Regions from separate parts of the Clostridium sp. TJA020 genome, predicted to be linked through region 2. Evidence: predicted binding sites of a transcription regulator. Region 2 holds the regulator's gene; the other holds the start of a gene.
What was found. Region 2 encodes HrcA, which represses chaperone genes, less so after heat shock. Its sites were predicted from a motif close to TGTTAGCACTCNNNNNNNNNGAGTGCTAACA; they were not measured.
Positions count from the first base shown of each region.

Region 1: htpG (molecular chaperone HtpG) is a predicted target of HrcA. The motif match lies at 6,428-6,458, and genes of this name have one in related genera.

Region 1 covers NZ_JBZEFC010000002.1:350,265-365,781, forward strand. Annotated here, with positions in the region: gene pfkA (6-phosphofructokinase) at 1-179, opposite strand, end outside; gene AC4FQ1_RS05545 (iron-containing alcohol dehydrogenase) at 360-1,532, opposite strand; gene AC4FQ1_RS05550 (iron-containing alcohol dehydrogenase) at 1,835-2,992, opposite strand; gene AC4FQ1_RS05555 (MerR family transcriptional regulator) at 3,037-3,405, opposite strand; gene AC4FQ1_RS05560 (DUF2085 domain-containing protein) at 3,622-3,981, opposite strand; gene AC4FQ1_RS05565 (zinc-ribbon domain-containing protein) at 3,987-4,274, opposite strand; gene htpG (molecular chaperone HtpG) at 4,521-6,392, opposite strand; gene AC4FQ1_RS05575 (MFS transporter) at 6,509-7,924, opposite strand; gene AC4FQ1_RS05580 (zinc ribbon domain-containing protein) at 8,034-8,426, opposite strand; gene AC4FQ1_RS05585 (hypothetical protein) at 8,593-9,189, shown strand; gene AC4FQ1_RS05590 (Z-ring associated ZapG family protein) at 9,206-9,454, shown strand; gene AC4FQ1_RS05595 (methylated-DNA--[protein]-cysteine S-methyltransferase) at 9,537-10,004, opposite strand; gene AC4FQ1_RS05600 (amino acid permease) at 10,225-11,646, shown strand; gene AC4FQ1_RS05605 (polysaccharide deacetylase family protein) at 12,039-13,034, shown strand; gene AC4FQ1_RS05610 (zinc ribbon domain-containing protein) at 13,151-13,975, opposite strand; gene AC4FQ1_RS05615 (zinc ribbon domain-containing protein) at 14,121-15,380, shown strand; gene AC4FQ1_RS05620 (YARHG domain-containing protein) at 15,392-15,517, shown strand, end outside.
Region 2 covers NZ_JBZEFC010000001.1:654,218-669,734, reverse strand. Annotated here, with positions in the region: gene spoVAC (stage V sporulation protein AC) at 1-403, shown strand, start outside; gene spoVAD (stage V sporulation protein AD) at 429-1,445, shown strand; gene spoVAE (stage V sporulation protein AE) at 1,465-1,818, shown strand; gene AC4FQ1_RS03490 (ComEC/Rec2 family competence protein) at 1,874-3,568, shown strand; gene holA (DNA polymerase III subunit delta) at 3,592-4,626, shown strand; gene rpsT (30S ribosomal protein S20) at 4,736-4,999, opposite strand; gene gpr (GPR endopeptidase) at 5,173-6,147, shown strand; gene AC4FQ1_RS03470 (stage II sporulation protein P) at 6,218-7,276, shown strand; gene AC4FQ1_RS03465 (sporulation-related protein NgaS) at 7,347-7,718, shown strand; gene lepA (translation elongation factor 4) at 7,846-9,651, shown strand; gene AC4FQ1_RS03455 (hypothetical protein) at 9,777-10,052, shown strand; gene AC4FQ1_RS03450 (hypothetical protein) at 10,135-10,575, shown strand; gene hemW (radical SAM family heme chaperone HemW) at 10,678-11,802, shown strand; gene hrcA (heat-inducible transcriptional repressor HrcA) at 11,975-13,006, shown strand; gene grpE (nucleotide exchange factor GrpE) at 13,030-13,641, shown strand; gene dnaK (molecular chaperone DnaK) at 13,714-15,517, shown strand, end outside.

The DNA of each region.
Region 1 (15,517 bases), on a different contig from region 2:
GAAATATAATCTACATCAAATTCACCAATCTTTTTAATTTCTTCATTTAAAAGACCTGTATAACCTCTCTTTATTCCAAAAGTCTCAATACCATAGTTATTAGAAACCTTTACTATAGCACGAATAACTGCATTCATTCCTGGAGCATCTCCACCGCTTGTTAAAATTCCAATCTTCATAAATTTCTCCTCTGTATATCCATAATTTTGCTAATGTAATTGTATACACTTATATTATTATAATAATACTTTTTTGCAAAATTATAAATAGTTAACCGGTAAATTTATAAAAATTTTTCATTTTTAAAACTTTAATATGATATTTCTTCAATTTAATTAAATTAACTTTACCATAAAAATTTATAAAGCTTTATTTAATATTTCTCTTGATACTTCTAATGTTACATCTCCATTTTCTCCTAAGTTTGTAAGTCCATGTTTTTGTAATGAATTTATTACTTCATCAATATTTTTTTCATCTAAACCATAATCTGAAAGCTTTGTTTTAACTCCTAAACTTTCAAAAAATTCTCTTGTCTTACTTATAGCCATTTCAATTCTACTATCTTCATCCCCATCTTTTATGTTAAATACACGATCTGCATACTGCAATAACTTTTCCTTCTTTTCCTTCTTTCTTACACTCCATGATGCTGGTTGAACTATTGCTAAAGTTTTCCCATGATCTATTCCATATAAAGCTGTAAGTTCATGTCCTATCATATGAGTGCTCCAATCTTCTGGAACCCCCATAGCTATTAAACCATTTAGTCCCATTGTTGCACATAAAACAAGATTTGCTCTTAAATCATAATCATTTGGATTTTCAATTGTATCTTTACCGATTTCAATTAAAGTTTTAAGTATTCCTTCTGCTGTTCTATCTTGAAATCTTGCATCAACTGGATATGTTACATATTGTTCAACAACATGAATAAATGTATCAACTACCCCATTTGCAACTTGAGTTTTTGGTAAAGTAAATGTGATTTCAGGCTCTAATATTGAAAACTTAGGGAAAACTAAAGGATTTCCAATTACAAATTTTCCTTTATCATATGTTATAACTCCACCACTATTCATTTCTGAGCCTGTTGCTGGTAAAGTTAGTACAACTCCTATAGGTAAAGCTTTTTTGATTTTTCCTGATACTTCCCTTAATAAAACATCAGTTAAATCTCCATCATAATTGCAAGCTAATGATATAAACTTAGTTCCATCAATAACAGAACCTCCACCTACAGCAAGTAAAAAATCTATTTTTTCTTTCTTAATTAAATCTACTGCCTTTATTAATGTTTCGTATTTTGGATTTGGTTCAATTCCTGAAAACTCAAATACACTTCTATCTCCTAAAGCTTCTTTTACCCTTTCTAAAGTTCCAAACCTTTTAACACTTCCACCACCATAAAGAATTAATACTCTTGAATCATTTGGCACAAGACTACTTAGCTCCTTTATTCTATCCTTTCCAAATACTATATGAGTTGGATTGTAAAAATCAAAATTATTCATACTCCTCATTCCTTTCATACATAAAATTTAAGTTTCTAAAATAGAATTTATATTTTTGCATTTTATATATTAGCCTACAAATTCTTTAAACCAATAATTAATAATAACTTAAATACATTTAAATTTAATTATTATTGATAAGTAAATAAAACATATAAATAATTCTATTAATTAAAGTTTACTATAAACTAATGAAATATTTATAATATTAAGAAAAACTTATAGTTAACATAAATAAAACAGAATTATTATATTAAAGGTATCTCATTAAACCTTAAATAAAAAACCAATTAATTTATCATTAATTGGTTTTTTATTTTTTATAACGCTTCTATTAATATTTCTCTTACTATATTAGGTGTTAAATCTCCTGTTTCTGATAAATTAGTTAGTCCTTGTTTCTTTAATGAATCAACTACTAATTCAATTTGTTCCTTATTTATATTATAATTTGAAAGTTTAGTAGTTATATCAAGACTTTCAAAAAACTCTCTTGTTTTTTGTATAGCCATATCAGCTTTATAATCATCATTACCTTCTGTAATATTAAATATTCTTTCTGCATATTGTACTAATTTTGCTTTCTTTTTATCTTTTCTTACAGTCCATAATGCTGGTAAAACTACTGCTAAAGTTTTTGCATGGTCAATTTCAAATAAAGCAGTAAGTGCATGACCAATCTTATGAGTACTCCAATCTCCTGGAACTCCCATCTTAAGCAATCCATTTAATGCCATAGTTGCGCATAGCATAAGATTTGCCCTTAAGTCATAATTTTCTGGTTCATCAATAGTTTTTCTTCCTATTTCAATTAAGCTTAAAAGTATCCCCTCAGCCATTCTATCTTGAAATTTTGCATCAACTGGATATGTTAAATATTGTTCAAGAACATGAACATATGTGTCAACAACACCATTTGCAACTTGAGTTTTTGGTAAAGTAAATGTTATTTCTGGTTCTAATACTGAGAACTTTGGAAATACTAAAGGACTATAAACACTATATTTTCCCTTATCATATGTTATAACAGCACCACTATTCATCTCTGAACCTGTTGCAGGTAATGTTAATACAACTCCTATTGGAAGTGCTACTTTTATATTTTCTAAAGTAAAGTTTGGTATTAATAAATCAGTTAAATTTCCATCATAATGTGATGCTAATGATATAAACTTAGTTCCATCTATAACAGAGCCTCCACCTACTGCAAGTAAAAAATCTATCTTTTCTTTCTTAATTAAATCTACTGCCTTTATTAATGTTTCATATTTTGGATTTGGTTCAATTCCTGAAAATTCAAATACAATTCTATCTCCTAAAGCTTCTTTTACTTTATCTAATGTTCCAAATTTTTTAACGCTTCCACCACCATAAAGAATTAATACTCTTGAATCTGTTGGTACAAGATTATTTATATCCTTTATTCTATCTTTACCAAATACTATATGAGTTGGATTATAAAAATCAAAGTTATTCATAACTTTTCCTCCTTTATATTTTATTTAAAATCTATATAAATATTTTAATGTCTATCCTTTATTTTTCCTTCATACATATTTAATTTAGCATCAATTCTATTTAAATATTCTCTTAATTCTTTTATTTGATTCTCTATCTTTTCTCTATGCTTTTCTATAAGTTTTTTTCTTTCTTCTAATGTATGGTCTCCTTCTTCATAAAGAGCTACTACATTTTTTATATCATCAATTGACATATTTGTATCTCTAAAACACTTTACTATGTTTACCCAGTTTAAATCTTCTTCACTAAATATTCTAATTCCATTTTTATTTCTTTTTATATTTGGTATTAGCTTTTCTTTTTCATAAAATCTTATAGTATACTCACTTAATCCTGTTATTTTTGAAATTTGTCCTATAGTATATTCCATCTTTATACTCCAATTTTTATATTGCATAATTTTTATAAATTATATTGTATTACTTAGAGTTTACTCTAAGTCAATAAGTTTATGTATTAATATTTTTTTAATTAGTAAAAATACCAATTCATTTCTAAATAAAAAATAATATAAATAAACTAAAATTAGAATATAATTGTTAAACAAGAAAGGAGAGTACTGAAATAATCAATACTCTCCTTTTCTCTATTTATTCAATATAAATTTACTTATATATCTACCGCTATTTAATCCTAATTCTGCTGAAAATTTTAAAAAAAGTATAGTTGCTATACCTGCAAATATTCCCGTAATTAGTCTTCTAAAATTATTGCTTATCCATTTTCCTTTTAGCTGTCCTACTCCATCAATTAAAAGAGGAGTTATTAATAATACTATAATAGCAAAATTACTTTTACCAACTATAATCAAATATATAATTCCTATTAAATATCCTAAAAGTATTCCCGTACATCTTGCACATATTGGAAACTGCTTACCTTTGAAAAAAAATGATCTTTCCGGTAGTCTATGACAAAAAAACATATAATGAAGTATTTTTTCCATATGTATTATAACTCACTTGCTATTCCAAGCATAAAGAATAAAATATAAATTATTACCCAAACAATTATTCCACCTATCATCCATTTACAAATAAGTTTTGCTGAATTTGGCTTCTCATCCTTCCATAAAAAATATAATATTAATCCTACAACTGGAAAACAACAAGAAACTGCTCCTGCTAAGTTTGAAGGATTATCAATTTTTTTATCATCCTCATTATTAACTTTTACTCCACAGTGTACACATACATAAGCATTATCATCGATTTCCTTACCACAATTCTTACAGTACATAATTTTCCCCCTAATATAAAAAAGTCTATTTAATTATAATATCAAATTTAATACTTTTTAGTAGTTGTTAGTAATTTTTACCTTTTATTAACTTTATTAATATAACTTTAATAAATAAAATTAATAATTGTATTATTAAAGTTATATTAAAGTAGTTTTAATGTATATTTTTTATTACCTTTGCTATACAAACTTAAAATAAATAAAATAGACTGTCTAATTTTTAGACAGTCTATTCCATTCAAACTATTTCATTAATTTACATATATCATTTGTAAATTCTACTGGATCTTGGATGCTTAATCCTTCTACAAGTAATGCTTGATTATATAAAAGATTTGTATAAAGATTAAACTTCTCTTTATCATTTGAAAAAGCATCTTTTAATGAAGAAAATACTTCATGATCTATATTTACTTCTAATATCTTATCAGCTTTAACTTCACCATTATTTGGCATTTGACTTAATATTTTTTCCATCTCTATTGAAAGTTCACCTTCACTTGATAAACATACTGGATAATTTTTAAGTCTACTTGAAGCTTTAACTTCTTTTATTTTTCCATTTAAAGTTTCTTTCATAGCTTCAAATATATCTTTATTTTCTTCATTTGCCTTTTCATTATCTTTTTCTGATTCTATTCCTAAATCTCCACTTGATACTGACTTAAATTCTTTTTCGTTATAGTTCATAAGCATCTTAATTGCAAATTCATCTATATCCTCAGTGAAATAAAGAATTTCATATCCTTTATCTAATACCATTTCTGTTTGTGGCATTTTTTCTATTCTTTCATTTGATTCACCAACTGCATAGTAAATATATTTTTGATCTTCTGACATTCTATCTAAATATTCAGCTAATGTTACCATTTTCTTTTCTTTTGATGAATAGAACATTAATAAATCTTTTAATGTATCCTTATTTGCTCCAAACTCATCATAAACACCATATTTTAATTGTCTTCCAAATGATTTATAGAATTTTTCATAAGATTCTCTATCATTCTTAAGCATATTTTCTAATTCATTTTTAATTTTATTTTTAATATTTTTAGCAATACGTCTTAATTGTCTATCATGTTGAAGTAATTCTCTTGATATATTAAGTGATAAATCTTGTGAATCAACTATACCTTTTACAAATCCAAAATAATCTGGTAATAAATCAGAACATTTTTCCATTATTAATACACCATTTGAATATAACTCTAATCCTTTTTCATATTCTTTTGTGTAATAATCATATGGTATATTTTCTGGAATATAAAGTATTGCATTATAACTTATCATACCATCAACACTTATATGAATATGTTTTAATGGTTTATCAAATCCAAATCTTTTTTCAAAATAAAAATTGTTGTAATCTTCATCTGTAAGTTCATTTTTATTTCTTCTCCAAATAGGAACCATACTATTTATTGTTTCTTCTTCTTTGTATTCTTCATATTCATTTTCTGTTCCTTCTTTAAGTTTTGATTTTGTAACATCAAGCTTTATTGGATATCTTATAAAATCTGAATACTTCTTAATTAAAGATCTTAATTTATACTCATCTAAAAACTCATCAAAATTTTCATCTTCTGTATTTTCTTTTAAATGAAGAATTATATCTGTTCCATGGCTCTCTTTTTCTGCATCTTCTATTGTATATCCATCTACTCCGTCTGATTCCCATCTATAAGCTTTTTCTTCACCAAAAGCTTTTGTTATAACAGTAACCTTATCCGCAACTAAAAATGCTGAATAAAATCCAACACCAAATTGTCCTATTATATCAAATCCATCTTTTAAATCATTTTCTTCTTTAAATTTAAGTGAACCACTCTTTGCAATAACACCAAGATTTTCATCTAATTCTTCTTTTGTCATTCCTATACCAGTATCAGATATAGTAAGAGTTCTATTTTCTTTGTTTGGAACTATTTTTATAAAATAATCATCTTTATTAAATGATAATGAATTATCACCTAATGTTTTATAATAAATTTTATCTATTGCATCACTTGCATTTGAAATTAATTCTCTTAAAAATATTTCTCTGTTAGTATAAATTGAATTAATTACTATATCTAATAATCTTTTTGATTCTGCTTTAAATTGTCTTTTTTCCAATTTAAATCTCTCCCTTCAAATTCAAAAGATATTTTTATTAGCACTCTTATAACTCGAGTGCTAATGCATAATTTATATATATCACTATTTGAAATTTATGTCAATATTAATTTTCCTTAATACTTTTTTGACCTTATTATACTTAATATTGTTGCTAATACACATATAAAACCTGTAGTTAAAAATACAATATCCATTGCATAAATAAATACATCATTTCTTCCTGGTACATAATTTGAAACTTCATAACCAATAATATGACTCATTCTATTATATAAAAGAGTTGTTGAAAGAGTTATACCAAACACCATCCCAACATTTCTAAGTAATGCATTAACACTTCCTGCTATACCAAGTTGACTTTTTTTAATTTCCTTCATAACAAGTCCATTATTAGGTGATTTAAATAAACCATTACCAAGTCCCATTATTCCACTATAAATAGCAACTTGAAATAAAGATGTATTTTCTTTTACTGTACCTAAAAGAATTAATCCTATTGATAATATTAAACAACCAATAGTTGCTATATATTTTGAATTTAACTTATCAGAAAGCTTACCACTATATGGTGAAACTATTCCTAATACTAATGGATATATCATAAGAAAAAATCCCGCATGTAAAGTTGACATTTTAAGTACATCTTGCAAATAAAATGGTAATATTATTGTTACTGAACTTAGTCCTATAAAAGTTAAGAAGTTACATAATATACTTGTTGAAAATAATTTATTTTTAAATAATTTTAAATCTAGTACTGGTGACTTAACTGTTTTTTGTAAATATAAAAATATAATAAGCCCTATTATTGAAATTAAAAATCCAAATAATATATATTTATTTGTATATCCTACAAACTCACCTTTAGTTACTGACAATATAAGTGAAACTATAAAAAATCCAAAAGCAATTGTTCCTCTAACATCAATTTTCTCTTCAATTTTAATATTATCTTTTTCTAAAACCTTGTTGGCTAATATTAAATTTATTATTCCAATAGGTACATTAATCCAAAATATAAGATCCCATCTAATTGATGCAAGTATACCTCCAATTGATGGACCTATCATTGTTCCCAAAGCAACTGCACTTGCAGATATTCCAAGAGCTTTTCCTCTACCTTCCCCTTCCTTATATATACCAGTTATTATTCCCATATTAACTGCCATTGTACAAGATGCTCCAATACCTTGTATAACTCTTGAAACAATAAGTAATACTAAATTTTTTGAAAATCCACTACAAATAGATCCAATAGTAAATACTAAAATTCCAAACTTAAAAACTTTATTTTTACCCTTTATATCTCCTATTCTTCCATTTAATAAAACTAATACTGAAATTATTAAAAGATAGCTTGTAACTACCCACTCAACCTGAGCCATTGTTACATTTAAATCACGTGCTATAAGTGGAAGTGCAACATTTACTATACTTCCATCAATACATGACATAAATGTCATTATAACAACACACATTAATATTTTTGATTTTCTACTTTCAGAAACTTCATTATCTATATTACCCATAGAACTTTACTCCTTATAATAAAATAATTTTGATTTAATTATAGAAGTAATTTATTAATAATTTGATTTATTGCTGTGTACATGATTTAAACTTTTTTATTTTTAATAATTAATTTATTTTTTCTCCACAATATGGACAATATTTAAAATCACCTTCTATTACTTTTCCACAATTCGGACATCTTTTTTCATATTGATAATAATTGTTATTATATTCTCTTTTAATCTCTTTTAAATCCCAATAAGTTACATCAACATTCTCTCCTCTTTCTATTGCTTTACCTTTTTCCTTTGGAATTTCATATACAGAATTACATCTGTTGCAAACTACATAATAGCTTTCATTCCATTTAAATAAAGGTATAAAGAAAAAGTGAAAACAGTCAAATGTTTTTATCAATTTACCCTTAGTTTTTAAATTGCATTTTTTACACTGAAGATTTTCTAAAATTTTTATTTCCTTTGACTTACTTTCTATTCCGAATATTCCTATAAAAAACATATTTCCTCCTAACTTAAATTATAAAAATATAATTATTATATATATTTTACAACTATCCAAAATTTATTTTTAAATGCAATATTTTAAATTTTTGTAACATTATACTATATATTTTAAACATTGTGTTATTATAATCATGATTAAAAACAAAGGGGGGAGTTAAATAATGAACTTTAAATCATTTATATCAAAAAATAAGAAAATTTTAGCTTTTGGTATTATATTTTTATTTTTAGGAATTATATTTGGTAATATTTCATCAGCATCTGCAGATGAAATAGCTTCAGCTCAATCTAGAAATTCTAGTATATCATCTGAAATCTCTAATAATAATTTAGCATTGCAATCTAATAATTCTAAAATATCTAAGCTAACAAATGAGATTTCTACTTTACAATCAAAAAAAGATGAAATTGAAACAAAAAAAGAAGCTGAAAAATTAAAAGCAGAAAAAGCAAAAGAAGAATTAAAAGAAAAACAAACTGCTTCGGCTGAATCTAGTACTAACATAAAAAAAAGTAGTAATAGCTCTCATAAATCTACTACTAATAATACAAGCTCTTCATCAAAAGCAAAAAATAATTCTTCAAATTATGAAGATAACAACAATAATACTGTTGGAACTACTGTTTGGATAACTGCAACTGGTAAAAAATATCATAGAACAAACCATTGTGGAAATACTAATCCAAACAACGCAAGACAAGCATCATTAAAAGAAGCACAAAGTTTAGGATTAGATGCTTGCTCTAAATGTTTTTAATTAAGGGGAGAAATTAATGAATAAATTAGTAAAAAAACTACTTACTATCGTATTAGTATTTATTTGTTTTTTTGTTGGAATTATCATAGGTTGCGGTTCAAATAAAAATAATGAACTAAAAGCTAAACTAGATAAAGAATATAGCAATAAACAAATAACTCTTTCTGATACTAATAATGAACTTTCAAATTCTAATAAAAAAATTGATGAGTTAAATAACCAAATAACTAATTTAAATAATTATATAAAAGAAAATTCTAAATAAAAATAAACTCTATAAAGGAATACTCCTTTATAGAGTTTATTTTTATTTGTGATAGTAACCAATTATTTTATATACCTATAATTTATAACGTATTTTCTTTTTCTATATTTAAAAGTTTTTGCTTCATATCAATTCCACCAGCATATCCAATTAAATTTCCATTTGATCCAATTACTCTATGACAAGGTATGACTATAAGTATTGGATTTTTATTATTAGCCATTCCTACTGCCCTTGAAGCATTTTTATTTCCAATAAAATTTGCAATTTCTTTATAACTTAATGTTTTTCCATAAGGTATTTTCATCAGAAATTTCCAAACTTTCTTTTGAAACTCTGTTCCCTTTGGATTAATTGGTAAATTAAATTTTTTTCTCTTTCCATTTAAGTACTCTTCTATTTGAATTTTTGCATCTTTTATTAATTCCGTTTCTATATTATTTGAGTTTACTTCTTTACTTTCACCAAAATAAATTTTTGTTATATAATTTTCCTCTTGAACAATAGTAATTTTTCCTAAACTTGTGTAGTAATAATAAGTATTAATCAATTATTTCCTCTCCTTTAGTGGTATTTTAGAATATTTATTTATTCCACAAATACAAACAAATTGTTCGCCTATAATACACAAATGTCCTTGACTATTTATATTCATTATATTAAACTTATTTTTATACAATTATTATACAATTAAATGTACATTTAATTGTATATTTGAAATTATCTATAGTTTTATTAAAATAAAAATTTTATAATTGGGGGAGTTTCATATGGAAGGAACTAAAGAAACTAAAAAAATTATGTGGTATAGCCTTGCTCTTATGGCATTCTCTGCTGTTTGGGGATTCGGTAATGTAGTTAATGGATTCTCAGAATTTGGTGGATTAAAGGCTATAGTATCATGGATTCTTATTTTTGCTATTTATTTTGTACCTTATGCTTTAATGGTAGGTGAACTTGGTTCTGCCTTCAAAGATTTAGGTGGTGGTGTAAGTTCATGGATCAATGAAACTATTGGACCTAGACTTGCATATTATGCTGGTTGGACTTATTGGGTTGTACATCTTCCTTATATTTCTCAAAAGCCACAAGGTGCTATTATTGCTGGTTTCTGGGCTATATTCCAAAACAACGGGGTTAGTTCTTTAAATCCAATTCTTTTACAAACACTTTGTTTAATAATATTCTTAATAGGAATATGGGTTGCATCAAGAGGTATAAAACCTTTAAAAAGAATAACAACTATTGCTGGTACATCAATGTTTGTTATGTCAATCTTATTTATACTTCTTATGATAGCAGCACCTGCTATTACTGATGCTAAATTAGTAAATATTGATTGGTCATTTAAAACATTTATGCCTACATTTGATGTTAAATACTTTACTAGTCTTTCAATATTAGTATTTGCTGTTGGAGGATGTGAAAAGATTTCACCTTATGTAAATAAAATGGACAATCCTTCAAAGGGATTCCCTAAAGGTATGATTGCTTTAGCAATTATGGTTGCGGTATGTGCTATATTAGGAACTATTTCTCTTGGTATGATGTTTAGTTCTGATAATGTACCAAAAGACTTATTAACTAATGGTGCTTATTATGCATTCCAAAAACTTGGTGAGTATTACGGAATCGGAAATACATTCGTTGTAATATATGCTATAACAAATGTTATAGGACAAATTTCAACTTTAATACTATCAATTGATGCTCCTTTACGTATTTTACTTGAAAATGCTGATGAACAATTTATTCCATCAAAATTACTTAAGAAAAATGAACATGGTGCATTTATAAATGGTAATATATTAATTACTATAATTGTATCAATATTAATTATAATTCCTGCATTTGGTATAGGAAATGTTGATGCTATAGTTAAATGGTTAGTTAAATTAAATGCTGTTTGTATGCCATTACGTTATTTATGGGTGTTTGTAGCTTATATCGCATTAAAGAAAGCTGGAGACAAGTTCCATGCAGAATATCGTTTCACAAAGAGCAAAGTTCTTGGAATAATTTTAGGAGCATGGTGCTTCTTCTTCACAGCTTTTGCTTGTATAGGTGGTATGTATTCAGAAAATACTTTCCAATTAGTATTAAATATAATAACTCCTTTCGTATTAGTAGGACTTGGTTTAATAATGCCAAAGCTTGCTGAAAGAGAAAGAAGACAAAAAGGATTAATATAATTTATAATTTATAATTATTAAAAAAGGAGCTAAATTTTAGCTCCTTCTATTATAGATATAATTTCAAAACTTAATTATTATATACTTAAATAACAAATCTTTTGTAATTAATTCACTATTTGATTTCTTATAATGAAATAACCTAAATATAAAATTAAATATTTTATACCTATATAAACCAATCCACTAAAAAACATAGTCTAATATCAATATCTATTTTTAGTAATAAAAAACTTAAATACATATTTAGATAATTTAAATGATAATTTATTAAAATAATAATTTTTAGCTCATTTTTCAGCAATTGTTGCTAAAAATTAACCATTATGTAACTAATAATATTAATATTTAATATATAGTTTAAATATAGAAATAAAAGGGGGTAATAAAAAATGAAAAATAATAATCGTAAAAGTATGCAAATAATGAAAAGAAAAAAAGCAATGAGAAGAAGAAAAATAATTTCAATTTCATTTATTGCTATATTAATTATTTGTATTCCTTTATTTTTAATTTTAAATAAAAAAAGTACTAATAATGAAGTTGTTAAAGCCGATACTAACAAAGTTACTACTGATTCATCTAATAACAACAATAATGATAATATTAATAACGAAGCAAAAGAAAAGCCTGAAGAAAAAAAATTAGATAATAGTGGATATATAGCATTAAAAGATGACCCAAATGCTGATGATGCTGAAATGGTAGCAAAAAATACAAATGATTTATTAACTGGAGCTAAACAGTACCCTGTTAGAACAGATGGTAAAAAAGTTGTTTACTTAACTTTTGATGATGGTCCTTCAACTACTAATACACCAACAGTCCTTAAAACTCTAGAAAAATATAATGTTAAAGGTACATTTTTTGTAATGGGAAAATCTCTAGCTGCAAATGATACAGCTAAGGAATTATTAAAAGAAATAGCTAAAAATGGACATGCTATTGCAAATCATAGTTATAGCCATGATTATGCTTACTTATACCCAGGTAGAACTATGAATGTACATAATATGCTAAAAGACTTTAATAAAAATGATGAACTTATGAAAAGTGTTTTAGGAAAAGACTTTTCAACTAGAGTAATAAGATTACCTGGTGGATATTGGTCATGGAAAGGTAGAGAACCTTTTAAAAAGAAAATGCAAGAACTTAATATAAGTAATATTGACTGGAACGCTCTAAATGGTGATGCTGAAGGTAAAAAGAAAAACGCACCTGAACTTGTTGAATTCTTGAAGAAAAGCGTTAATGAACTTGGCCCAAATGCAGATAGTATTGTTGTATTAATGCACGATACTTATGGAAAAGCTGAAACAGCAAAAGCTCTACCTCAAATAATTGAATATTTTAAAGATAAAGGCTTTGAATTTAGAACAATAAAATAGTCTACATAATGAAAGAGTTGCTTTAATACTTTTAAAGCAACTCTATTTTATTTACAAAAATATTTTAATTCGTTTTTATTAAAAATTTTATAATTAAATCTATTACTTTTGAATTTTTAAAAATTTAATCCACTAGAATGATAAATAATTTTTGTTATTATAGATGTTATATTATTAATTGAAACCCATAAAACTATTCCAAATGCTATTACATAAGCAAATGAAAATAAATACACTAATTTATTTTTCCCTTTTAATATACTGTTAAAACCACTATAAATTAAAATTACTGAAGTTATTGAAGCAAATATACTTACTATAGCCCAAGGTATAAATCCTATAAATAATGCTAAAGATTGAATTATAACAAGTATAAAATTAATTACTGAAAAAACAAAAAATATATTTCCTAAATTTTTTCTATCTATCTTTTCTTTTATTAAATATTTATAAATTAAATATACTATAAAAATTATTATTCCATAAAATAATATATAATTTAATAAATCTAAGAAATATACACTTCCAGTAGGAAATACCATATCTAATTGAGTGTTAAATTGCTGTTTTAAAAATATAGAATCATTCTTACTAAAATACTCTCCTGATATACTATAAACCAATTCCATAATTGATTTTAATAAGTTGTAGCTAAATATTTTTATAGATAATACCTTTATTAAAGGAATTATCAAAGTTATTATTACGCCATATATTAAACTTAACTTCAATGAAAGTCCTAGTATACCATCTTTCATACTAGTAAATGGATGTTTTATTGCAGTTAATACATAACTTTTATGCTTTTTTATATCAACTTCTGGAGTTGATATATTTATAGTTGTTTTATTATTTTTTGTTTCTCCACCGCAACTATTTCCACATTCTGGACAAAATTTTGAATCATCTGGAATCTTACTTCCACACTTGGTACAATACATTATTTCTCCCCCTTTAATTTAATTAAATATTATATTGAAAATTATACCTTCCGCATACTATTTATGTCAATTTTTAATTATATTTGTAAATTATACATAAAAATGATAAATTATTTATATAAGTTTTTACTAAGGAGGATATATTATGAATTTTTGCAGCAAATGTGGTAGTAGGCTTGAAAACGGCTCTTGTCCTAATTGCTCTACTATTTCTAATTCAAACAAAAATAAAAATTATTTTAAACTTATAATTGGATTTATTATAATTTTATTTATTTTAATAGGAGGTATTTTTATTTATGGAAAATCAACCTCAAAAACACAGTCTGAAATTGCAATGGATTTTTCTAATGCAATATCTAATAAAAACGCTGATGAACTTCAAGAAATTCTTTATTGTGATAATCAAAAACTACAAATTAATACAACAAATGCAAATGTTTTAATTGATTATTTTACTAAAAATCCATCTAAATTTTCTGATATAAATGATAACTTTAACGCTGGAAAATATGTTGATACTGGTTATCCTTTATCAATAAAAGAGATTTCTAAAAAGTTTTTCTTTTTCCCAGTATATAAAGTTGTTGTTAAACCTACATTTATGAAAGTAAAATGTAATTTTAAAAATTTTAAAATTAAAGTGTTAGATCAAACTTATAGTGATTTAAACGAATCAACAGAAATAGGTCCTTTAATGCCTGGAAACTATAATATCACAGCAGAATTATCTAATTCTTATTTAAATAAAAGTGAAGTTATAGATGTAAATACTTTTGATAATAATTGTCCAGATATTGAAGTATTTAAAGATTTAAAAATTATACATATAGATAGTGATATACCAAACGCTGACTTATATATAAATAACAAAAATACTGGAATTAAAGTAAAAGATGCTAAGGATTTTGGTCCAGTTGACCCAAATAGTACTATTTATGCTATATCAAATGAAAATGGTCAAAAACTTATGAGTAAAAAATATACTGTTGATTCTTCATCTGAAATTTACATTAATTTTGCTGATGCTAAAGCATCAGAAGATGATTTTAAAACAGAACTTTATAGCCTTTTAAATAATTACTCATCTGGGTTCGCTTATGCTGTTAATTATAATGACTTTAATTATATTTCATCATACCTTAAAGAAAATAGTCCTATATATAATAAACAAAAGAAGGTTGTACCAGATATTTATAAACAAAATATTACTGAATCATTTAATAGTACAGAAATACTAAATTATAAATTTAATAATGATACAAATACTGGAGAAGTTACTTGTAATGAAGTATACTCTATTGCTAAAAATAATAACGTTCCAAAATATAAAGAATTTAAAAATACTTATACTTTTGAAAGAAATTCTAATGGTCTATTAGTTTTAACTGATATTAAAGATTAGAGGTGTATTTAATGAAATATTGTAATAAATGTGGAAATAAATTAGAAAGTTCAGCTAAGTTTTGTAATAAATGTGGGAATAAAATTATTAAAAATGAAGTAGAAATATCATCTAATAATACTAAAGATTTATCTAAT
Region 2 (15,517 bases):
AACTGAACCTAAACCTCAGCTTACAAGACATTGTATAAGAGCTTTTATAGTTGGAGGATTAATTTGTGATGTTGGTCAGTTAGTATCAGATATATTTTTAAGAATTGGATATTCAAAAGATGAAGTATCAAGTATAACAGCAATAATAATGGTATTTTTAGGAGCTTTATTAACGGGAGTTGGTATATATGATAAGATTGCAAATTATGGAGGAGCTGGTACTGTTGTACCAATAACTGGTTTTGCAAATGCTGTTGTTGCACCAGCTATCGAATTTAAAACAGAAGGTTTTGTTTTTGGAGTTGCAGCGAAAATATTTACAATAGCTGGACCAGTATTAGTTTATGGAATAGGATCATCTGTAATAATTGGATTAATATACTATCTAATAAAAATATTTTAATTAGCTTATGAATGGAGGTATTAATGTGGATAATATAAAAAAAGTAGGAGGGCAAACTGTAAAATTAAAAAATCCTCCTAAAATAATTTCAGCTTTTTCAATTGTTGGACCAAAAGAAGGGGAAGGACCATTAAAATCATATTTTGATCAAGTATTAAATGATGAAACTTATGGTAAAGAAAGTTATGAAAAAGCTGAAAGTGAAATGATGTATACATCAATAAAAGAATCTATAAGAAGAGCAAATTTAAAAGAAGAAGATATAGATTATATGTTTTCAGGAGATTTATTAAATCAAATAATTTCATCAAGTTTTGCAGCAAGAGAGTTAAATATACCTTTTTTTGGACTTTATGGTGCATGTTCAACCATGTCAGAATCCTTAAGTCTAGCATCTCTTATAATAGATGGAGGATTTGCAAATTATGTAGTAGCAGCTACTTCATCTCACTTTTGTGCTGCTGAAAGACAATTTAGATTTCCTTTAGAATATGGTGCTCAGAGATGTAAAACAGCTCAATGGACTGTAACAGGATCTGGTGCAATGGTTCTTGGGAAAGAAGGGAATTTTCCTAAAATAACATATGTTACTACTGGAGTAGTAAAAGATTATGGAATAAAGGATGCTAACAATATGGGAGCTGCAATGGCGCCAGCTGCTGTTGATACTATATATAATCATTTCAAAGATACGGGAAGAACAGCAAAAGATTATGACATAATAGCAACAGGAGATCTTGGAAAAGTAGGTAAGGAAATATGTGATAAGTTGATATTAGAATATGGATATGATATAAGAAATAATCATGTAGATTGTGGAGATATAATATTTAACAATGAACTTCAAGGCACAGAGGCTGGTGGAAGTGGATGTGGATGTTCAGCAACAGTTACATGTGGATATATATATAAAAAATTAATGAGAAAAGAAATAAAGAGTGCTCTTATAATATCAACAGGTGCTTTAATGAGTACAACATCATCTCTTCAAGGAGAAAGTATACCTGGTATAGCACATGCGGTAGCTATAGAGATGGATTAAGGAAGGAGATAAATAAAATATGGATTACGTAAAAGCATTTATAATTGGGGGGATTATATGCGTTATAGCTCAAATTTTAATGGATAAAACTAAACTTACACCAGGAAGAATTTTAGTTTTATTTGTAACGATAGGAGCAGTATTAGGAGCCTTTGGTATATATGACAAACTTATAGATTTTGCAGGAGCGGGAGCAACAATACCATTGCCTGGCTTTGGAAATTCTTTGGCTAAATCAGCTATAAAAGAAGTTGATAAAATAGGATTTTTTGGAGCTTTTAGTGGGGGTATAAAAGGAGCGGCAGCAGGAATAACAGCGGCTATAATTTTTGGTTACATAATGGCAATTATTTTTAAGCCTAAAAGTAAATAAATTTAGAATAAATTTTATAATTAATTGTCTATACTCACTATTAGAGGTGAGCTAATTGAACATAAATAAAATAGGAAAAGTAAGGTTACCTATTATATATATTGCAGTATCTTTACTTTTTAGTAGTATATATTATAAATATTTTGATAATGATATTTGGCTAGCTATCACCATAGTTAGCCTTTTCTTTTTATGGGTTATATTAAAAGAGGGAGCTGAATTTTTTATATTTACGATTATTATATTTATAATTGGAATAACTATAAATATAAATTTTTATAATTTAAAAATAAATAACATTGAAAAGATAAGAATAGAAAAATTATATTCTTATGGTGGTATAGGAAATATAAAAGGAAGAGAAGTATTTATTAAGGGAGATATATCTAATTTAAAAGAAGGAGTAGTAATAAAGTGCAAAGGAATATTTGAAAGAAAATTAGATAAAAAGCGTGGAAGAATAGGAAATTATGAAATAAAAAAATGGACTATAGATAATAATGATATAAATACAAAACTTTCTAATATAAGAGAAAAGTTTAAAGAAAAACTTGAAAATAATATTGGAATTAGAAAGGCAAGTCTTATAACATCAATTACTTTTGGAAAAGATAAAGCTTTAGATTTTGAAGATCAAGAAGATATGAAAAGATTTGGAATTATACATGCATTAAGTGTATCAGGGCTTCATATAGGGGTTATATTTTTAATTATGAAAAAGTTATTTAAAGAAAAATTTGCACTTTTAATAACATTTTTTTATGTAATTATGACTGGTATGGCTTTTTCAAGTGTAAGGGCATTTATTATGTTGTTTATTATAAACTTGGGAGTAATTTTAAAAAGGAGATATAATCATATATGTAGTTTGGCATTAAGCTCTATAATAATATTTTTAATATCTCCATATTGCATATTTGAAGTTGGATTTTTATTATCATTTGGAGCAACTATTGGTATTATATTATACAACAAAACTTTAAATAAAAAATTTTATAAATTACCTAAGGTAATTAGAGAAACTTTAAGTATATCATTAAGTGCTCAATTATTTACTTTACCAATACTTATAATATTTTTTAATGAAATATCTATAGGATTTATTATAGGAAATTTAATACTTATTCCTATAATAAATTTAATATTAACAATAAGCATAATATCAGTACTTTTTATAAATATAGATTTTCTATTTAATTATATTAGTTTTATATTAAAAAATATTATAATAATTTTTGATAATATAAGTGAATTATTTTTAGAAATCACACCTAATATGATGTATATAAATGAGTATTATGGATATTTTTATATTAGTCTTTTAATAACATTTTTTATATACAACAGAGGATATAAGAAAATTATTATATTACCTTTATCATATATAGTTTTTATAACAATTAGTTTATATAGTATAAATCCTAAAATAGAGTATAAATATAAAGATACACTTTTAGTTTCGTATAAAGGAAAAAGAATTTTATTATCTAATGATAATATTGATGTAAATAAAATGAAATCTGTATATGCTTCTAATAATTATTATAAGAATACAAAAAGAATAGTAATAAAAGAAAATTGCTTTTTAGAAACTTTTAATAAAGATTATATATTAAATGTAAATGAAACTAAATATTATTTAAACATGAGTTTTAATAATAAAAGCAATATTAAATATGATATAATTAATTTCAAAGAAGATGATGTTACTAGTATAGTTATATTAGGAGAAAAAATATTAGTAAGATAGATTTTACTTGAAAGGTGATTAGCTTGATAAATTATGAAACGTTAGAAAAAGATATAAAGGTTGGGAATATAAAAAATTCTTATATTTTTTGTGGACCGGATGAAGAACTTATAAAAGAAGCCATAGGTAAGGTTATAAGTCCATATATTGATGAAAATTTAAAAGACTTAAATTTAGTAAAATTTGATGGGGTTCAATGTGAATTTGATGAAATAGTAAATGCTTGTGAAACATTACCATTTATGGCTGAAAAAAAAGTAGTCATTGTATATAGATGTCAATTTTTAAAAGAAAAATTAGATGCTTCAAATAAAAGTTTTTATAATAGTATGAAAGAATATTTAAAAGATATGCCAGGTCATACAATATTAGTTTTATACCATGTATTCGGAGATAAAAGAGATACTTTAAAGAAAAATAAAAATATAATGGCTCTTGATAAGATTACTACTATTGTCCAAATAGATAAGTTAAAAAGGGATGGATTTTATAAGAGAGTAGACAATATATTTAAAACAAATAAAAAAAATATAAATAAAGTAGAACTTAGATATTTTTGTGAGAAGATTCCTATGAATTTAGAGATTGCACAAAAGGAAGTAAGTAAATTAGTTGATTATACTGTAGGAAGAGAAATAACTAAAAGAGATATTGATATGCTAATACCTAATAAAAGTGAAGATGATGTATTTGATTTAGTTGATTTAGTATCACAAAAAAAAATAGAAAGAGCTCTTGATATACTAAATGAACTATTATTTAAAGCAGATCAACATATGTTAATAATTACATCTATACAAAATCAGTTTAAAAGATTATATGATATAAAAGTTGGATTATCATTAGGAAAAAAAATAAATGATTTTGTAAGTGAATATAGAATACCACAATTTGTTGTTGAAAAACTTGTAGCACAAAGTAATAAGTTTTCTTTAAAACAATTAGAAAAAATATTACAGCTTTGTGTAGAAGTAGATAAAAATTTAAAAAGTGGTTTAGGAGATAAAAAGTCAGAGCTAGAATTATTTTTAATAAATATAGCAATGGTGAAGAAATAAAAAACACCTCAGAAATTTCTGGGGTGTTTTTATTTCTTGAAAATATTTATTCAAGATAAAAGTTGTAGAAAGTAAATAACCGACCGTTAAAGGTCGGTTTATGTTACTACTATGCCATAGCGTTTAACTTTGCAGCTAGTCTTGACTTCTTTCTAGCAACCATGTTCTTGTGAAGAACTCCTTTTGAAGCAGCCATGTCTAAAGCTTTAGTAGCTTGAACGAAAGCAGCTTTAGCTTCTTCAGCGTTATTAGCAGCGATTGCAGCTTCTAACTTCTTTATTTCAGTTTTTAAAGCTGATTTAACCATTCTATTTCTTAAAGTTTTAGTTTGAGTAACTTTAATTCTTTTTTTAGCTGATTTTATGTTTGCCATTACTTTTCACCCCCTCTAAATTTTATAGGGCCTCTCTGCAGTTTTGGGGAATCTGCGTACGAGTTTACATTCAACAAACCATATTATAGCATTGAAATTTATTATATTCAAGTATTAAATTTAAACAAAAAGGAAAAATAATTTTGAAAGTATAAAATTAAAGAGGTGACATTATGTTGAATTTTAGAACAGACCTTGCAATTGAAGCTAAGGAAAACTATTCAAAAGCTCATAAAGGTGAGATCGATGGTGTTATTGTAAATGAAGAAGTAATTAGTGATAGTAAGATTACAACAGTAAAAATAAAAAATAATGAAGGTGCAAAAAAATTAGAAAAACCTATAGGAACATATATAACTATAGACATTCCAGAATATACAATATATGATGGAGAATTAATGGATAATGTTTCAGAAACTGTAGGCATAACTCTTAAAAAATTAGTTGATATTGATGAAAAAAAGACAGCTTTAGTAGTTGGACTTGGAAACTGGAAGGTAACTCCAGATGCTTTAGGGCCAAAGGTTGTAGAGAAGATAATGATAACAAGACATTTAAAAGAAGTTATTCCAGAGTCTATAGATGATTCTATAATACCTGTTTGTGCTATTGCACCTGGGGTTTTGGGAATAACAGGAATAGAAACAGGAGAAATAATAAAAGCACTTGTGGAAAAAATACATCCAGATTTGGTTATATGTATAGATGCATTAGCTTCAAGAAAAATAGAAAGAGTAAATAGAACTATACAAATAAGCGATACAGGAATATCACCAGGTGCTGGTGTTAATAATCATAGAATGCTTATAAATGAAGAAACATTAGGTGTTAAGGTTATAGCCATAGGAGTTCCAACAGTTGTTGATGCAGCAACTATTGCAAATGATAGTATAGATTTAGTAATAGATGAACTTATAAGCAAATCAGAAAAAGGATCAGAATTTTATAATATGATAAAAGGTGTAGATAAATATGAAAAAGGAATGCTTATAAAAGAATTACTTAATCCTTATGTTGGTGATTTAATGGTTACTCCAAAGGAAGTAGATCAAGTGATAGATTCTTTATCAAAAATAATTGCAAATGGTGTAAATATTGCAGTTCAACCTAATTTAGAAATGGAAGATATAAATAAATTTATGAATTAAAAATTAAATAAAGATATAATAATTATGTAAATTCCCTCATATACTTTTAAAAGTGAGGAGGGGATAGAGTGTGGGTTTAAATAGTAATAATTTAAGGCGAAAAAGCTCTATGGATATAGGAATAATGATTTTACTTGTATGCCTAGTGATATTTTTTGGTAGATGTATATATATAATGAAAAATAATAGTGAAAGAGGCGGATTAGCTTACGTTGAACTTCTAAATTTTTCAATGCCTTTAGTCAAAACTCAAGTTTATGATGAAGAAGCTTATTATGAAAATAATTTTTCATTAAAAAATATAGCATTAGAGGCACTTGGTTTATCAGACTTAAGTTTAGAAAAGCTAGTAAGCAATGAAATTCCAATGTTTAAAATAGATGATTATGTAAAAGAGAATAAAGAAGATTCAGGATATAGTCCTTTTGAGCTTGATTCTGAATCTATAATAAAATATACAAGTGAAGAAAAAAATAATTTATATAACCCAAAACTTAAAAAAGAGTTAAATCAGTCTAAGCCTGAGGTTTTAATTTATCATACTCATACAGGAGAAGGTTATTCAGAAACAAAGAACTTTACTGATGATAGTAATCATAATGTAGTTGGAGTTGGAGAAATTATTACAAAAGAGTTAGAAGAAAATTATGGTATATCAGTAATACATGATAAAACTGTACATGATGTTTCGTATAATGATAGTTATAATAGATCAAGAGATACGGTAAAAAAATATTATGATAAATATGGAGATAATTTTAAATTAGTAATCGATATTCATAGAGATGGTATAGATAAAAAGAAAGCAACAAATAGAACTAAAGATTTATTTACAGTAAATATAAATAAGCAAAGTATGGCAAGAATAATGTTTTTAAATACAAGAGGAAGTTCTAAATTTAGTTCTAATGAAAAGATGAGGAAAAAATTATATAATATTGCAAATTCTTTATATCCAGGTCTTGTAACAAGTGAAACATGGAACAGGGGAATTAATTTACTTAATCAAGATATATTAAGTAATTCAATATTATTTGAAGTTGGGTCTAATATAAATACATCAAAGGAAGCAATGACGTCAGCTAAATATATTGCGAGAGTTATAGCAGAATATATAAACGGTAAGTAATTAATAATGAGTACTTTTGCATAAAAGTTTTATAAAGTGTCTATTATTTAAAATAAGTGAGGTGAACTTTATGAAATTAAAAAAGTACTCAATAATTATATTTTCGGTAGTTATAGTATTATTAGCTTTTTTTAGCTTAATAAAAGTAAATATAATAAATACAAAATCATTATCTCCAGTTGGTAACACTGATGATAATAAAAAAATTGTTAATACAGAGTTTGGTGAAGATTTTAATAATTTTATTCAAGATAATGCAGATGTTAAAATATATAATAAGGAAAACGGAGATTATTTATTGAATATAAATGATAATAATTTAAGAATTAAGAAAGAATCTGAATTAGTTAACTTTATAAAAGATAAATTTTATAAAGTTACAGATAGTTTAAAAAGCGTAATAATAAATATACAAAATTTAATACAAAAATTAATATCTTAAAATAAAGGCAGTTATATACCCTATAAATATTGACACTACCTAAGGAAAGTATGATATAATTTAGCTTGACTTTAATATATGGGGGTGAAATAACTGCTTTCTTATATAAGAAGGGCAGATTTTATATATGAAAAATGATAGACAAAAATTTATTAGAAATTTTTCAATAGTAGCACATATAGACCATGGTAAATCAACATTAGCAGATAGATTATTAGAAATTACAGGTACTTTAACAAAAAGAGAAATGGAAGAACAAGTACTTGATAATATGGAACTTGAAAGAGAAAGAGGAATAACAATAAAGTCTCAAGCTGCAAGACTTATATATAGAAAAGATAATGGGGAAGAGTATATATTAAATCTTATAGACACTCCAGGTCATGTAGACTTTACATATGAAGTATCAAGAAGTTTAGCTGCTTGTGAAGGGGCTGTATTAGTTGTTGATGCAACTCAAGGTATTCAAGCTCAAACATTAGCAAATTGTTATTTAGCATTAGACAATGATTTGGAAATAACACCTGTTATAAATAAAATAGATCTTCCATCAGCAAGACCTGATGAAATAAAACAAGAAATAGAAGATGTAATAGGTATTCCAGCAGAAGATGCTCCAATGATATCTGCAAAAACAGGATTAAATGTAGAAGAAGTATTAGAAGCTGTTGTGCGTGATATACCAGCTCCAAATGGAGATGAAGAAGCTCCGCTTAAAGCTTTAGTTTTTGATTCATATTATGATACATATAAAGGTGTTGTAAGTTATGTAAGAATTATAGATGGTACTGTAAAAAGAGGAACTAAAATAAAGTTTATGGCAACTAATAAAGTTTATGATGTAACTGAAGTTGGTGTATTTACTCCAGGCTTTTTACCAGTTAATGAATTAAAAGCTGGAGATGTTGGATACATTACAGCATCTATAAAAAATGTAAAGGATGCTAGAGTTGGTGATACTATAACTGAAAGTGGAAGAGAAACTAAAGATGCGCTTCCAGGTTATAAACCAGCAATTCCAATGGTATACTCAGGTATATATCCAGTAGATGGAGCAAAGTATGAAGAACTTAAAGAAGCACTTGAAAAGTTACAAATAAATGATGCAGCTTTAAATTTTGAACCTGAAACATCAGTAGCATTAGGTTTTGGATTTAGATGTGGATTTTTAGGTCTTTTACATATGGAAATAATTCAAGAGAGAATAGAAAGAGAATTTAATCTTGATATTATTACAACAGCACCATCAGTTATATACAAAATAAAGAAAACTGATGGAACAGTTTTAGATATAACAAATCCAACAAATCTACCAGAAATGAGTGAAGTAGATTATATGGAAGAACCTATTGTTAAGGCTTCAATAATTACTCCAACTGAATATGTAGGAGCTGTTATGGAACTTTGCCAAGAGAGAAGAGGAACATATATTGATATGCAATATATGGAAGAAACAAGAGCTGTAATTAATTATGATATACCTCTAAATGAAATAGTTTATGATTTTTTTGATACATTAAAATCAAAAACTAGAGGTTATGCATCATTAGATTATGAATTTAAAGGATACGAAAAAGCAGAGCTTTGTAAGCTTGATATTCTTTTAAATGGTGATGTAGTTGATGCTCTTTCAATGATAGTTCCAAAAGAAAGAGCTTATCATAAAGGTAGAGGAATAGCTGAAAAGCTTAAAGAAATTATTCCAAGACAACTTTTTGAAGTTCCAATACAAGCAGCTATTGGTTCAAAGATAATAGCTAGAGAAACAGTAAAGGCTATGAGAAAAGATGTTTTAGCTAAATGTTATGGCGGAGATATTTCAAGAAAGAGAAAACTTCTTGAAAAACAAAAAGAAGGTAAGAAGAGAATGAGACAAGTGGGTTCAGTTGAAGTTCCACAAGAAGCATTTATGTCAATATTAAAAGTAGATTAATTTATAGAGTCTAATACATTTTGTATTAGACTCTTATTTTTAATTAAAATAACATTTAATATGTGGAATTATTTATATCTTTTTGAATATACATTACTATAAGAAATTACGGAGGTGTGTATATTATGATAGAAATTAATTTAAGAGATGTAAATATAAAGTGTAAAAAGTTAAGAAAAGAAGGAATAATAACAGGTACACTAAAAAGAATAAACGGAGAAATAATTCCTATAAGTTTAAAAGGAAATAAAATAGATTCTTATATATTAAATAATGGATTCAATGAAGATTTAAAAGTAGTATTAAATGGAGAAGAAATAGTAACAAAAATTTATAGAGTTCAGAAAAATCTTCTTATTCACAATATAGATAATATAGATATATGGGAAAAGAAATGTTAAAATATGTTTAAGATATAATAAGGTTAAGTGAATTTTTAGTAAATATAAGGTATAATAAAACAAAGGAAAAGGAGGTTTATTAATGTTTTTAAAAGAGTTAAACAATAAAGAAGCAATAGCTTTTATAAATTTAGTAAATGAGTTTGCTAACATAGATCATGTACTTGCAAGAGAAGAAAAGAGACTAATAAAAGATTATTTGAAAGAACTTAATTTAGATTTAAGTAAAATTGGTGCGGTGTCTTATGATGAAGCACTAGAAATTTTAAAAAATAGTAAAGAAAGAATAAAAAGAATAGTTTATTTTGAATTAGTAGGATTAGCTTTAGTAGATGGTAATTATGGTGAAGTTGAAGTAGATTATTTAGATAAAATAGCAACTGATCTTGATATTAATAGATCACAAAAAATTGCCTTTGCAAATTATTTTTATAATTTTAAAGATATACATGACTTCTCAGTAATAGAAACTGAAAGCAAAGAACTTGAAAATTTAAAGAGACAAGCAGAAGCGTTATTATAAAATAATTTTTAAAATAAAGGGGAATCTAATTTAATAAGGATTAGATTCTTCTTTTTGTTATAATAAATAAAATATATAAATATAGAGAAGAAGGTGATAAGGATGAAAGAAATTTCACTATATGTGCATATTCCTTTTTGTAAGCAGAAATGTCTTTATTGTGATTTCCCATCTTATGCAGGAAAAGAAAATTTAGAAGATAGTTATATAGATTCATTGATTAAAGAAATAAATTTAAAATGTAAAGGTAAAATTATAAAAACTTTATTTATAGGGGGAGGAACTCCTTCATACTTAAAAGAAGAAAATTTAAATAATTTATTAGTATGTTTAAACAGTTTAAAGTATAAAGAAGGTTCAGAAAAAACCATAGAATGTAATCCAGGAACTTTAACAAGTGAAAAGCTTAAAATAATTAAGGATAATGGTATAAATAGAATTAGTATGGGACTTCAAACTACAAATAATAATTTATTAAAAAAAATAGGAAGAATACATACAATGAAAGAATTTGAGGAAAATTATAATAGGGCAAGAGAATTCGGGTTTAATAATATAAATATAGATATAATGTTTGGACTTCCAAATCAAAGTGTATTAGATTATAAAAAGAGTTTAGAAGATATAGTAAAATTAAATCCAGAACATATATCTTGTTATAGTTTAATAATAGAACAAGGAACACCTTTTTATAATATGAATGAAAAGGGATTATTAAAATTACCAACTGAAGACGAAGAAAGGAAAATGTATAACATAACAAAGGATATATTAAAATCTAATGGTTATCATCAGTATGAAATATCAAATTACTCAAAGGAAAATAAAGAGTGCGAGCATAATAAAATTTATTGGAAACTTGAAGAGTATATAGGGGTAGGTGTATCTGCAAGCTCATATATAGATAGTAACAGAATAAAAAATATAGATGATATAAAAGAATACATAAATAAAATAAATAATAAAGAAGCAGTAGAAGAATCTATTATTAAAAATAGTAAAAAAGAAGATATGGAAGAATTTATGTTTTTAGGGCTTAGATTGATTAAAGGAATAGATAAAAATAATTTTAAGAGAAAGTTTGATAAAAATATAGAGGATGTATATGGTGATGTTATAAATAAAAATATAAAAAAAGGACTAATAGAGGATAAAGATAACTATATATATTTAACTTCAAAAGGTGTAGAAGTATCAAATTACGTTATGAGTGAATTTATTAAATAGTGATAGAAAAATGAAGCAATTAAAAGAAAAATAAATATAATATCATATAAATATCTTTAAAAGTTAAAATAAAGCAAATATTCTCGTTGACAAAAATATGTAACGAGAATATTATTTAAATATAGTCATTAGCACTCGTTGTTAGTGAGTGCTAACAAGTAGAGGTGATGATATGGTTATTGATGATAGAAAGATAAAAATATTAGAAGCTATTATCAATGATTACATTAAGACTGGTGAACCTGTTGGATCTAGAACAATAGCTAAAAACTATAATTTAGGTGTTGGTTCTGCAACAATAAGAAATGAAATGGCAGATTTAGAGGATATGGGGTACTTAGAACAACCTCATACTTCAGCAGGAAGAGTTCCATCTAGCAAAGGATATAGACTATATGTAGATAGTTTGATGGATAAACCAATTTTAAGTAAAGAAGAAGATTTAAAAATAAGAGAGTATGTTATAAACTCAGCAATGCTTGAGGTTAACAAGATAGTTAAAAATGCAAGTACTTTACTTTCAGAATTAACTCATCTTACATGTGTTGTAAAAACACCATCTCTTAGTATGAGTTGTATAAAATCAATTCAACTTATGAGAGTCGATAGTTCAAGTTTATTAGCAGTAATAGTTACTGATGGTGGACTTATAAAAAATCAAATAATAAAAGTAGATAAAGTACCTTCAATAAATATATTAAATAAGATGAATGAAGTATTAAATAAACGACTTGTAAATCTATCTATAGATGAAATTAACTTAGAAGTTATAAATCATTTAAAAATAGGTTTAGATGGTCAAGATGAAGTATTTAATGCAATAATTCCAGCACTTTATCAGTGCCTAAAGGAAGACGATACTTCAAGAGTTTTTATGGAAGGTGCAACTAATATATTCAACTTTCCTGAGTATAATGACATAGAAAATGCAAAAAGAATATTATCACTTCTTCATAATAAAGATTGCGTTGTGGAACTAATAGAACCTGAAAGCGATATAACAATAAAGATTGGTGATGAAAATTATCTTCCAGAAGCAAAAGAGTGTAGTGTTATATCAGCTGAGTATTCTTTAGGAGATAATGCAAAAGGTACTATTGGACTTATAGGACCTAGAAGAATTGATTATTCAAAGGTAATTGCAATAATGGCACAAGTCATGAAAGAGCTTAATCAAACTCTTAAAGGACAGTCTAAAAAATAAAAGAGACGAGGTGTGGGCAAAAAGTGAAAGAAAATTTAGAAAATCAAGAACAAGAAGTTAAAAATGAGGAAAACATAGTAGCTGAAGAAGAAATGACAAAAGAAAATTTAGATTCATCAAATGAAGAAGAGTTAAAAGAAGAGTCTCAAGTAGAAGATAATAAAGAAGAGGATGAGTTAAAAATGTTTAAAAAGACAAAGGAAGAAAATAAAAAGCTACAAAATGAACTTGAGACTTTAAAGGACAGACTTTTAAGACTTACAGCTGAATATGATAATTATAGAAAAAGAACAACAAAAGAAAAAGAAGGAATTTACACAGATGCATGTGTAGATGTATTAAAGGAAATAATTCCAAACCTTGATAATCTTGAAAGAGCTATCGAAGCTGATGGTAGTGTAGAAGATATGAAAAAAGGATTAGAAATGACACTTAAAGGTTTTAGAGGATCTCTAGAAAAGTTAGGTGTTGAAGAAATTATAACAGAAGAAGGTTTTGATCCTAATATGCATCAAGCAGTAATGCATATTCAAGATGAGAACTTTGGAGAAAATCAAGTAGCTGAAGTTTTCATGAAAGGTTATAAAAGAGGAGACAAAGTTATAAGACACTCTGTTGTAAAAGTTGCAAACTAAAAATAACATTTTAAAATATATTAAATTTAGAATTTAAATCAAATGAAAGTTTGAGTTAAGGAGGAATATATTATGGCAAAAATTATAGGAATTGACTTAGGAACTACAAATTCATGTGTAGCAGTTATGGAAGGTGGAGAACCTGTAGTTATAACTAACTCAGAAGGAGCAAGAACAACTCCATCAGTTGTTTCATTCCAAGCAAATGGAGAAAGACTAGTTGGTCAAGTTGCTAAAAGACAAGCGATTACAAATCCAGACAAAACAATAATCTCAATAAAGAGACATATGGGAACAGACTATAAGGTTGATATAGATGGAAAGAACTATACACCACAAGAAATATCAGCAATGGTACTTCAAAAATTAAAAGCAGATGCAGAAAGTTACTTAGGAGAAAAAGTAAATCAAGCAGTTATCACTGTTCCTGCATACTTTAATGATGCTCAAAGACAAGCAACAAAAGATGCTGGTAAAATAGCAGGACTTGAAGTATTAAGAATAATAAACGAACCAACAGCAGCAGCTTTAGCTTATGGATTAGATAAAACAGAAGCAGAAGAAAAGGTATTAGTATATGACCTAGGTGGTGGTACTTTTGATGTATCTATACTAGAACTTGGCGATGGAGTATTTGAAGTACTATCAACAAATGGAGATACTCACTTAGGTGGAGATGACTTTGATAACAAAATAATGGACTATATTGCAGATACATTTAAAGCAGAAAATGGTATAGATTTAAGACAAGATAAGATGGCACTTCAAAGATTAAAAGAAGCAGCTGAAAAAGCTAAAATTGAATTATCATCATCAACACAAACAAATATTAACTTACCATTTATAACAGCAGATGCAACAGGTCCTAAACATATAGATATGAATTTAACTAGAGCTAAATTCAATGAATTAACTCATGATTTAGTTCAAAGATCAATTGAACCAATGAAAAAAGCATTACAAGATGCATCATTATCAGTAAAAGACATTGATAAAGTATTATTAGTTGGTGGATCAACAAGAATACCAGCTGTTCAAGAAGCAGTTAAAAACTTTATAGGAAAAGAACCTTCAAAGGGAGTTAACCCAGATGAATGTGTTGCAATAGGTGCAGCTATTCAAGCAGGTGTATTAACAGGGGAAGTTAAAGACGTATTATTATTAGATGTTACACCATTAACATTAGGAATTGAAACTTTAGGAGGAGTTGCTACTCCACTTATAGAAAGAAATACAACAATTCCAGCTAAGAAGAGTCAAGTATTCTCAACAGCTGCAGATGGTCAAACATCAGTTGAAATTCACGTAGTTCAAGGTGAAAGACAAATGGCTGCTGATAATAAAACTTTAGGAAGATTTACATTATCAGGAATTGCACCAGCTCCAAGAGGAATTCCTCAAATCGAAGTTACATTTGATATAGATGCTAACGGTATAGTTAATGTATCAGCTATGGATAAAGGAACTGGTAAAGAAGCAAATATTACAATAACAGCATCAACTAACTTAACTGATGATGAAGTAGATAAGGCTGTTAAAGAAGCTGAAAAATTTGCTGAAGAAGACAAGAAGAGAAAAGAAACAATAGAAGTTAAAAATAATGCAGATCAAGTCGTTTATCAAACAGAAAAAACTTTAGAAGAACTTGGAGATAAAGTTTCAGCAGAAGATAAAGCAAAGGTTATTGAAAAGTTAGAAGCTGTTAAGAAAGTTAAAGATGGAGACGATTTAGAAGCTATTAAGACTGCTGTTGATGAATTAACAAAAGAATTCTATGCAATTTCATCAAAAATATATCAAGAAGCAGGAGCACAAGGTGGAGCTCAAGGATTTGATCCAAATAACATGGGTGGAGCTCAAGGATCTCAAGAAGCAC